DNA from 3 places in the Nocardioides exalbidus genome. Region 2 is predicted to be linked to each of the others. Evidence: riboswitches for the same ligand, from Rfam matches in the RefSeq annotation. Region 2 holds a riboswitch; each other region holds the start of a gene.
What was found. Region 2 has a riboswitch for cobalamin ahead of BLV76_RS05185 (magnesium chelatase subunit D family protein). Riboswitches for the same ligand answer to the same signal wherever they lie in the genome.
Positions count from the first base shown of each region.

Region 1: linked by a shared signal. The riboswitch ahead of BLV76_RS16155 (hypothetical protein) and the one ahead of BLV76_RS05185 (magnesium chelatase subunit D family protein) in region 2 are both predicted to bind cobalamin.
Region 3: linked by a shared signal. The riboswitch ahead of BLV76_RS16440 (FecCD family ABC transporter permease) and the one ahead of BLV76_RS05185 (magnesium chelatase subunit D family protein) in region 2 are both predicted to bind cobalamin.

Region 1 covers NZ_FNRT01000002.1:3,277,931-3,281,194, forward strand. The annotation lists gene BLV76_RS16140 (cation diffusion facilitator family transporter) at 1-220, opposite strand, end outside; gene BLV76_RS16145 (ArsR/SmtB family transcription factor) at 217-594, opposite strand; gene BLV76_RS16150 (hypothetical protein) at 607-879, opposite strand; gene BLV76_RS16155 (hypothetical protein) at 882-1,262, opposite strand; cobalamin riboswitch at 1,316-1,442, opposite strand; gene BLV76_RS16160 (AI-2E family transporter) at 1,474-2,622, opposite strand; gene BLV76_RS16165 (protein adenylyltransferase SelO) at 2,706-3,264, opposite strand, start outside.
Region 2 covers NZ_FNRT01000002.1:998,662-1,001,925, forward strand. The annotation lists gene BLV76_RS05175 (CDP-alcohol phosphatidyltransferase family protein) at 1-368, shown strand, start outside; gene cbiE (precorrin-6y C5,15-methyltransferase (decarboxylating) subunit CbiE) at 440-1,669, opposite strand; cobalamin riboswitch at 1,688-1,834, shown strand; gene BLV76_RS05185 (magnesium chelatase subunit D family protein) at 1,862-3,264, shown strand, end outside.
Region 3 covers NZ_FNRT01000002.1:3,340,354-3,343,617, reverse strand. The annotation lists gene BLV76_RS16445 (ABC transporter ATP-binding protein) at 1-608, opposite strand, end outside; gene BLV76_RS16440 (FecCD family ABC transporter permease) at 635-1,597, opposite strand; cobalamin riboswitch at 1,796-1,976, opposite strand; partial or broken gene BLV76_RS16435 (MFS transporter) at 2,127-3,250, shown strand.

The DNA.
Region 1 (3,264 bases), 2.3 Mb from region 2:
GGTGGCGGAACTGCCACAGGATGACCAGCCCACTGGACACCTCGACCACCGAGTCCAGCCCGAATCCGACGAGGGCGACCGATCCGGCGGCGAGACCCGCGGTCACGGCGATGGCCGCCTCGACGACGTTGTAGGCCACTGATGCGCCGGCGAGGAGCTGTGCGCGACGCCCGAGACGCCGGCGGTCGGCGACGCTCAGGAGGGCGACGTCCGTGGTCATCGCCGGCGCGCCTCGACGCCGTAGGTCCCGCACAGCGTCACCGCGTCGCCGGTGAGCGCGAGCATGCGCTCCGCGCACGCCAGGATGTCCATGGTCGCCTCCGGGTGGGTGAGGGAGTAGAGCGAGGCTCGCCCCTCCGGTCGCACCTGGGCGATGCCGCAGTCGACGAGGCATCCGAGGTGCTGCGAGACCGTCGACTGGGCAAGGCCCAGGTGTCGGACGAGGTCGACCACCCGGTGCTCTCCCAGCGCGAGGTGCTGGACGATGGCGAGCCGCGAGCGGTCGCTGAAGCCGTTGAACAGGCACGCGGCCGCCGTCAGCGCCGCAGTCTCGGCGATCGGTCGAGTATCGGCATCCACCTGTGTCATCGGCATGTGCCGATGTTGTCACCTCGAGAGCCGCTGCGTCCAGACCGGGTCGTAGTCGGGGTGCGCCCCGTAGCCGAAGAGCAGGAGCCGGAGCTCGCGCCGCGGCGGGAGCAGGCCGGATCGCAGGGTCACCAGGACCTCGTCGATGACCGCGACCTGGGCGGCGAGCCCGGGTCGCAGCAGGTCGCCCTCGCGCGACGACTCGCGCTCCCAGAGCAGCGCGAGGTCCTCGGTGAGCCGGTCGACCAGGAAGACGGCGAGCGAGGTCAGGTCCGTGTCGAGGTGCCGCACGATCACACCTTCGTCGCGGTGGACGACGGCCGGAACGGCGAGCGCCGCAGGCTCTCGGGCAGGTCGGCGACGCCCGGTCCGCCGGCGTGCACCCAGTCGGCGATGGCCGACGCCTCGTGGCGTCCGTTGAGCAGGCCGAGCCAGACCGGCCGCGCGCCGTCGCGGCGGGCGCCCGGGGAGGGGCTGACCACGACGACGTCGGAGCGCTCGCACGGCCCGAGGCAGTCCGTGACGCGGACGGTCGCGGCGTCGCCGAGGAGCGTGCGCAGGGTGTCGAGCCGGGCGGCGTGGTCGACCAGCGGTCGCTTCTTCGTCGTGCCGCAGCAGCAGCCGCGGCAGACGGTGACGGTGGGTCGGTCTGCTCGTGCGAGGGGTCGGTCCATCGGTCCTGCGCTCCATCTCTCGTGGAATCGTCATGTGCGGAAATGGACGCAGGCGGTCTCCTGACTCCTGGGTCGAGCGCTGTTCCCGGCCTTCCCGGACCGTGCGGTCCAGTGGCGTGTTCGGGCGCAGCTCCCCAGTCACAGTGGCGAGGACCGTGTCGGGCTTGCACCGACTTCCCGGTCTGCGTCTGGCGGCGAGTCTAGGGCAGCGTCAGTCCCCGGAAGGACGTGGCGCGACGCCGGACCTGGTCCGCGCGTCGACGACCTCGTCGAGGTAGCGCACCACGACGGCCAGTACCGCCGTGACGGGCACGGCGAGGAAGGCGCCCGAGATCCCGAACAGGGTGCCGCCGAGGGTGACGGCCAGCAGCACGACGGCGGCGTGCAGGTTCATCGACTTGGACTGCAGGATCGGGGACAGCACGTTGCCCTCCACCTGCTGCACGGCGACGATGAGCGCGAGCGCCAGCAGGGCGCCGGTGGGGCCGTTGGACACCAGCGCGATGAGGACGGCGATCGACCCGGCGACGAAGGCGCCGACGATCGGCACGAAGCCGGCGAAGAAGGTGAGGACAGCCAGCGGGATCGCCAGCGGGACGCCGATCAGCAGGAGCCCGCCGCCGATGAGGACGGCGTCGATGAGCGACACCAGGGCCTGGGTCCGGATGAACCCGCCCAGGGTCGCCCACGCGCGGTCGCCGACCTCGGCGAGGTGCCGCCCGGCGGTGGGGCCGGCGAGGCGGCGTACCCACGGCAGGAACCGGGAGCCGTCCTTGACGAAGAGGAAGGTCAGGATCAGCACCAGCACCAGGTTGACCAGGCCGTTGGTGATCGCGGAGACCCCGACCAGCACGCCCGAGGCGATGGTGCCGGCGGACCCGGTCAGCTTCTCCTGCAGGCCCTGGAGCCCGGCGTCGATCTGCTCCTTGGAGACGAAGTCGGAGCTCTGCACCCAGTCCTGCACGTGCTGGAGCCCCTCGCTGGCGCTGTCGACGATGTCGCCGCCCTGCGAGGCCACCGACGGCGCGATCGTGTAGCCGACCCCGACGACCACGAGGATGGCGCCGAGGACGGTGACCCCGGCGGCGAGCGCGTTGGGGAACCTGAGGCGTCGGCGCAGGAACGAGGCGACCGGCGCCAGGACGGTGCAGAGGATCAGGGCCATCAGCACCGGGAAGATGATCACCCAGGCGTACTTGATGACGAGTCCGACCAGCACCAGCCCGAGGGCGATGCCGACGAAGCGCAGGCTCCACCGCGCCGTCCACGACAGGCCGTGGCCGATGGTCTCCTCGCGCGACGGCGGCGCCGGGACGGGCGCAGGCGTGGGGGCGGGTTCGGGAGTACGTCGTCGAGCCATGACGACACCTTGTCAGTCTTCGCCGCGGTCGCTACCACCCGCGTGGGTCGTGGACCCCGAGACAGCGGTCACACGCAGGTGGCTCAGGTGCCGCAGAAGGTCTGGTAGCCCGCGAACGACTCCGGCGCGGGGTCGGCGTACGCCTCCAGCCCGGGGCGTGGGACGTACGGCTCACGGACCGCGTCGAGCAGCCGGTCGAACGGACCGAGGTCACCACCGGTGGCGGCGGCGAGGGCCTCCTCGACGAGGTGGTTGCGGGGGACGTAGACCGGGTTGACGCGGTCCATCGCGTCGGCGTCGGGGGCGAGCGCGAGCCAGCGCGCGGCCCAGGCGTCGTACGCCGCCAGGTCGAGCACGAGCCCGCGCGCGGCCTCGACGTCGCCGCGGGCGGCGCGACCGAGCGCGCGGAAGAAGCCCGTGTGGTCGACGTGGTTGTCGCGCATCAGCTCGACGAGGTCGCCGGCCAGGCCGGCGACGACGTCGTCCGCGAGGCCGTCCGGCAGGCCGAGCTTCTCGCGCATGCCGCGCGACCACGCGGCGGAGTAGAGCGTGCGGAACCGGCCGAGGGAGGCGGTGGCGATCGCGACGGCGTCGTCCTGCTCCTCGGCGAGGAGCGGGAGCAGCGCCTCGGCGAAGCGGGCG
Region 2 (3,264 bases):
CGCTCCTGGCGTCCAGCTACCAGTTCTGCCGCACCGACGCCAAGACCGACGACCACTTCTTCCTGGGATTCCCGAGCTACTGGAATGTCCTGGCCTTCTACGTGATCGTGCTGGGCGTCTCCCCTGGAGCGACGGCAGCTCTGCTCCTGACCTGCGTGGTGCTGGTCTTCGTACCCATCAAGTACGTCTACCCCTCCCGCACAGCCACCGCCCGCGGCCTCAACCTCGTCCTGGCGGGGTCGTGGCTGGTGACCTACGCCGTGATGCTGGTGCAGTTCCCCGATCCGAGCGTCGTCGTCACCGCCTTGTCGCTGCTGTACGTGGTCTACTACGCCGCCGTGAGCGTCGTGCTGACACTGCGGCGTTGAGCCGATCGCCCATGGTTGCTCGGCAGCGCTCCGGACGCGTCACAGAGGCGGAGTGCAGCACGTGTCGTGCTTCAGGCAAGTGCCTGCCGCAGGGCCCACTGAGTGACTCCGCGAGCGGGTGTCCAGCCCGTGAAGGTGCCGACTGGTGCTGCGTTCTCGACGCCGATCCGGATGAGCTCCCCGCCATGGTCGGCGTACGCCTTCGCCAACAACACCTCGGTCTCGAGGGTCACGCCGTGGACGACGAGGCGGCCGCCGGGTTTGAGGGCGGCGAGGCAGGCGTCGAGTACGCCTTCGCGGGTGGCGCCGCCTCCGATGAAGATGGCGTCCGGCGCTTCGAGCCCGGTGAGGGCTGAGGGGGCGCGGCCTTCGACGACCTGGAGGTCGGGGACGCCCAAAGCGTGAGCGTTGCGTCCGATGCGCGCCGCGCGCTCGGGGTCGGACTCGATGGCAATGGTCCGACAAGACGGGTGGGTGCGCATCCACTCGATGCCGACCGAGCCGGCACCCGCGCCGACGTCCCAGAGGAGCTGGCCGGGGGCGGGCATGAGGCGGGCGAGGGCCGAGGCGCGGAGGTCACGCTTGGTGAGCTGGCCGTCGTTCTCGAAGGCCGAGTCGGGAAGGCCGGGGGCCCAGGAGGCCAGACCGTTGCCGGAGACCTCGATGGCGATGACGTTCAGCGCCGGTGACTGCGCGGACCAGGAGGAGGCGACGCCTGACTGAAAACTTTCGGACAGCGAGCCGAGGTCCCCGAGCACCGTGAAAGAAGACGCACCCCAGCCCGACGTGGTCAGCAGCGAAGCCAGCGCAGCCGGCGTCGAGGCGTCCGACGACAGCACCAGGATCCGACGACCCGGTGCCAGGGCTAGCACCAGACGTTCCAAGGGACGACCGACAAGCGAGACGACCTCGCAGGACTCGGAGGACCACCCCATCCGCGCCCGCGCCAACGCGACCGACGAGACAGCAGGCACCACCCGCACCGGGGCGCCGTGCTCCAAGAGCGTGGTTGCGATGCCCGACACCAGCGGGTCCCCGGAGGCGAGCGCGACGACCGGGCGCCCGGCGTACTCAGCGAGCAGCGCAGGCAGGGAGGCCGCCAGCGGAGAGGGCCACGGCACCCGCACCTGACCGTCAACAGTGGGCACCAGGGAGAGGTGACGCGACCCGCCCCAGAGCACCGACGCCTCGAGCACCAGCGCCTGCGAGGACGGAGAGAGCGAGGACCAGCCGTCGGCGCCGATCCCGACGACCACGATCTCGCTGGGCCCATCACTGAACGGCACTGCAGTGGACGACATGGCCGCAGACGCTATCGTGACGCGGACAAGGCGAGAGGTGCCCCGAAGCTTGGGGAGAATCTGGGAAGCCGGTGAAAGTCCGGCACAGGGCCCGCTGCGGTGACTCGAGACGTCCAACAGGGCGATCCGGGAAGTCCGAAGACCGGCCTCCCGCTGACCAGTTCCAACCTGGCAACGAGAGCGGGAGCCCCCATGCCACAGCAGTACCCCCTCTGCGCAGTCGTCGGCAGCGACGACATGACGCTCGCCCTCCTCCTCACCACGATCTCCCCCGAGGTCGGCGGCGTGCTCGTGCGCGGCGAGAAGGGCACGGCCAAGTCCACGACCGTCCGCGCCCTCGCCACCGTGCTGCCGCCCATCGAGGTGGTCGCCGGCGACCGCTTCTCCTCCGCTCCCGGCGAGACGTCGCCCGACGGGGCCTGGGGAAGCGACGCTGAGACCGAGACCCGGCCCGTACGCCTCGTCGAGCTGCCCGTCGGCGCCACCGAGGACCGCGTGCTCGGCTCGCTCCACCTCTCGAAGGTGCTGGCCGACGGCGTCGCCGAGTACGAGCCCGGCCTCCTCGCCCGCGCGCACCGCGGCATCCTCTACGTCGACGAGGTCAACCTCCTCCACGACCACCTCGTCGACCTGCTGCTCGACGCCGCCGCGATGGGCCGCTCCACCGTCGAGCGCGACGGCGTCTCGGTCGCCCACGCCGCCCGCTTCGTGCTCGTCGGCACCATGAACCCCGAGGAGGGCGAGCTCCGCCCCCAGCTCCTCGACCGCTTCGGCCTCACCGTCGAGATCGCCGCACCGCGCGACCCGCAGCTGCGCGCCGAGGTCGTACGACGTCGGCTCGCCTTCGACGCCGACCCCGATGCCTTCGTCGAGTCGTACGCCGACGCCGAGCGCGCGCTGACCGACCGGATCGCCGCCGCCCGCAAGCTGCTCCCCGAGGTCGAGCTGACCGACGCGGTGCTGACCAAGGTGGCCGAGGTGTGCGCCGCCTTCAAGGTCGACGGGATGCGCGCGGACATCGTCACGACCCGGACCGCGATCGCGCACGCCGCCTGGAACGGGCGGACCCACGTCACCCGGGCCGACATCCGGCAGGCGGCGCTGCTGGCGCTGCCTCACCGGCGGCGGCGGAATCCGTTCGACGCTCCCGGGCTCGACGAGGAGCTGCTCGACCAGATCCTCGGGGACGAGGAGCCGGACCCGGAGCCGCCGCTTCCGCCGGAGCCCGACCCGGAAGGTCATGACGACGGATCGTCCGAGCAACCGGAGTCGATGACGCCCGACCAGCCGGACGAGAGCGACACCGACGACAGCGGACGTCATGAGAATCCCCGGTCCGAACCGAGCGATTCCATGACGTCCGACGAGCCGACCGACGTTGAGTCTCCGGGAGACTCACGGCCGAGTGGCGCGGGTCAGACGTCGGTCATCGGGGCGGCGGACCCCTACAAGGTGAAGCGGTTCGAGGTGCACGGGACCGGCGCCGGGGAGTCGGGCAAGCGGAGCCGCGCGCTGACGAGCAACGGACGGCGGATCGGCGCCGACCCGACCGGCAACGGCGGGCTGCACCTGATCGAGACGATCCGGGCAGCGGC
Region 3 (3,264 bases), 2.3 Mb from region 2:
ACCTGGTCGAATGAGCGCAGCGCGAGATCGAGGTCGTGGATGGTGACGACCAGGGTCTGTGCCTCGCGGGCGACGGTGTGCAGCAGGCGCTGCTGCCAGGCCACGTCGAGGTGGTTGGTCGGTTCGTCCAGCAGCATCAGCGGGCACTGCTGGGCGAGACCACGGGCCAGCACGGCGCGGCGCTTCTCACCGCCCGAGAGCTGGTCGCACGGGTCGTCGATCCGGTCGGCGAGGCCGACTGCCTCGAGCGAAGCCACCACGATGGCCCGTTCGTCGCTGCCACCGCGCGACCACGGGCGGGTGCGGGGGACGCGGCCGAGCGCAACCATCTCCCCGACGAGGAGCTCGGCGGAGACGAGCTCTTCCTGGGGGACGAAGGCGAGCCGTCGGGCGCGGTCGCGGGCGCTGGTGCGGTGCAGGTCGCGGAGCTCGCCCGACTCGTCGGCGAGGTAGGCCGTGCCCTCGCTCGGGCACAGTGCTCCGGCCAGCACCCGCAGCAGGGTCGACTTGCCGGCACCGTTGACACCCACCACCCCGAGCCGTGCCCCGACAGGCACCTCGAGGTCGACGTCACGCAGGACCTCGCGGTCGCCGAGCCGGGCCGACACGCCGCTCAGCCTGAGCGCGAGGCGACTCACCTCTCACCGCCGTACGTGTAGGTGCCGCGCCCCATCAGGAGCAGGAAGAGCGGGGCGCCGACGACGCCGGTCACGACCCCGAGGGGGATCTCCTGCGGGCGGACAGCGAGCCGCGCCAGCACGTCGACCCACAGCAGGAACACTCCCCCGCCCAGTGCTGCGACCGGGATGACGACCCTGTGCCGCGCGCCCACGACCAGGCGGGCGGCGTGCGGGACGATCAGGCCGACGAAGCCGATGCCGCCGCTGACCGCGACCAGCACGCCGACGAGCACGGCGAGCCCGACGAACAGCGTCGTGCGCAGGGCGGCGACGTTCACCCCGAGTGCGGCAGCGGTCTCCGGGCCCGCCGCCAGTGCGTCGAGCCATCGGTGCATCGACATCATCGCCGCGGACAGGAGCAGCACGAGGACGGCCGGGACCCACAGCTTCTCCCAGGTCGCGCCTCCGACGCTGCCGAGCATCCAGAACAGCACCGAGTTCGCGGCGCGTGCGTCGTCGGCCATGAAGACCAGGAACGAGGCGATCGCCGACAGGCCCGAGGACAGCACGACACCGGTGAGCACCAGTCGCAACGGCGTGAGGCCGCCCTGGGCGGTCGCGACGAGGTAGACCAGCAGGGCCGAGCCGACCGCACCGAGCAGCGCGCCGGTCGAGACCGCGTAGATCCCGAAGCCACCGAGGACACCCGTCGTGATCGCGGCCGTCGCACCGACCGAGGCGCCGGAGCTGATGCCGAGCAGGTAGGGGTCCGCCAGCGGGTTGCGGACCAGCGTCTGCATGCCTGCGCCCGCGACCGCGAGCCCGGCGCCGACGACCAGCGCCATCAGGGCGCGCGGCACGCGCAGCTCCCAGACGATGATGTCCCAGCGGCCGGGCTGCTCGCCGGTGAAGCGGTCGTTGACCGTCGAGACGACCTCGGCGACCGGGATCCGCTCGGACCCGAAGGCCAACGACATCACGGCACTCGCGGCCCACGCGAGGGCAAGGACCACGACCAGCGGCCAGAACGGCAGGCGCCTCCTGGACCTCGACGATCTGCCGGGTCGGTGCGTCACGGTCGCACCCGCGTCCGGGGCAGGGGGTGCGCGGGCAGGAGGGATGACGGGTCCACTGCGGGCCTCTCGGGTCTCGAACCCCGATCGCGAGGGCCCAGGTGACGGACACGTGAGCCGACAGGTTTTCGGACTCGGGAATCAACCAGTGACGCTGCCTTCCCAGGATCTCTCCCAGTGGCGTGTAGCGCCGCTGTCTCCCTCACCGCTGCGCGCCAGTCCCGGATTCACACCGGAGTTCCCTGGCATCCCAGAGGATGCGTTCGACTCGGCCCGAACGCTAGCACTGCCGGTCGTCACGATCAGCCGGGAGCACCACCTTGTTGCGAATTGTTTGCAACAACCCGAGGATGCGCGCGTGACACCTCGCCTCGACCCGGCCTTCGTACGGCTCTGGGTCGCCACCACCGCCTCCGGCGTCGCCACCTGGTCGATGCCGTTCGTCCTCGGCCTGGCGCTGGTCGACACCACTCTGACGGCGAGTCAGCTCGGCGGGCTCCTGGCGGTTCGCACGGTCGGGTTCCTCGTGGTCATGCCAGTCGCGGGAGTGCTGGCCGACCGCTACCCGCGCCGCTCGGTCGTCGGAGTCGCAGCAGCGGGTGCGGCGCTGTCCTCAGCCCTCCTCGCCCTCGCCGTGCACTCCTCGCTCACCGTGCTCGGCCTCGCAGCAGCGGCAGCCGTGGGCGTCGGGCAGGGCGCGTGCCGACCGGCCTTCCAGGCACTGGTGCCCTCGTCCCACCCGAACGACGGCAGGGCGCCAACGCAGCGATCAGCATCGCCGTGCGGGTCAGCGTGCTTGCTGGACCGGCGATCACCGGACTCGCCTCCACAGTCCTCGATCCCCCTGCGCTGCTGCTGGGGACAGCAGGGATCTGGCTGCTGGCAGCCGGCGTCACACCCTCCGGCTCCCCGTCGACCCGTCGCGCCAGCAGGCCCCCTGGGTCGGAGCGCAGCAGCTTTGCGGCGGACTTCGCCGAAGGCCTGGAGGAAGCCCATCGTCACCCGTGGTTCCTGGGTGGCCTCGGAGCCCTCGCCACCGTGATCCTGACCGGCTACTCCGTCACCGCGGTCGCCGTCCCCCTGGTGGCTCGCGACAGTGGGGACGGGACGGCCCTGGTTGCTGCGGTCGCCACGGCGTACGCCCTCGGCGCCCTGGGCGGCGCATTCGTGGTCGCGTGGTGGCGCCCGACCAACCAGGGGTGGGTGGCCCTCTCGGGCCTGGCGGCATACGCGCTCGCGCCGCTGGCGCTCGCCCTCGACCTCGGGGCGGCATGGGTCGTGGCCGCCTACGTCGTGTGCGGCGTCGGGATCGAGGTCTTCAACGTGCCGTGGTTCACGGCGACCCAGCGCGAGGTCGACCCGGCGAGGCTCTCCCGCGTGTCGTCCCTCGACTTCCTCGTCTCCTACGGGCTCGCGCCGTTGGGGCTCGCGCTGATGGCGCCCGCGATCGAGGCGTTCGGGGTCCGCCCCGTGCTGCTCGTGGCGGCTGCGGCGTGCTTGCTCGCGCCGGTGGCGGCCGGTCTCGTCCCGACGAGTCGACGATTCGCCCGCGCCTGAGGCCACGGCCGGCC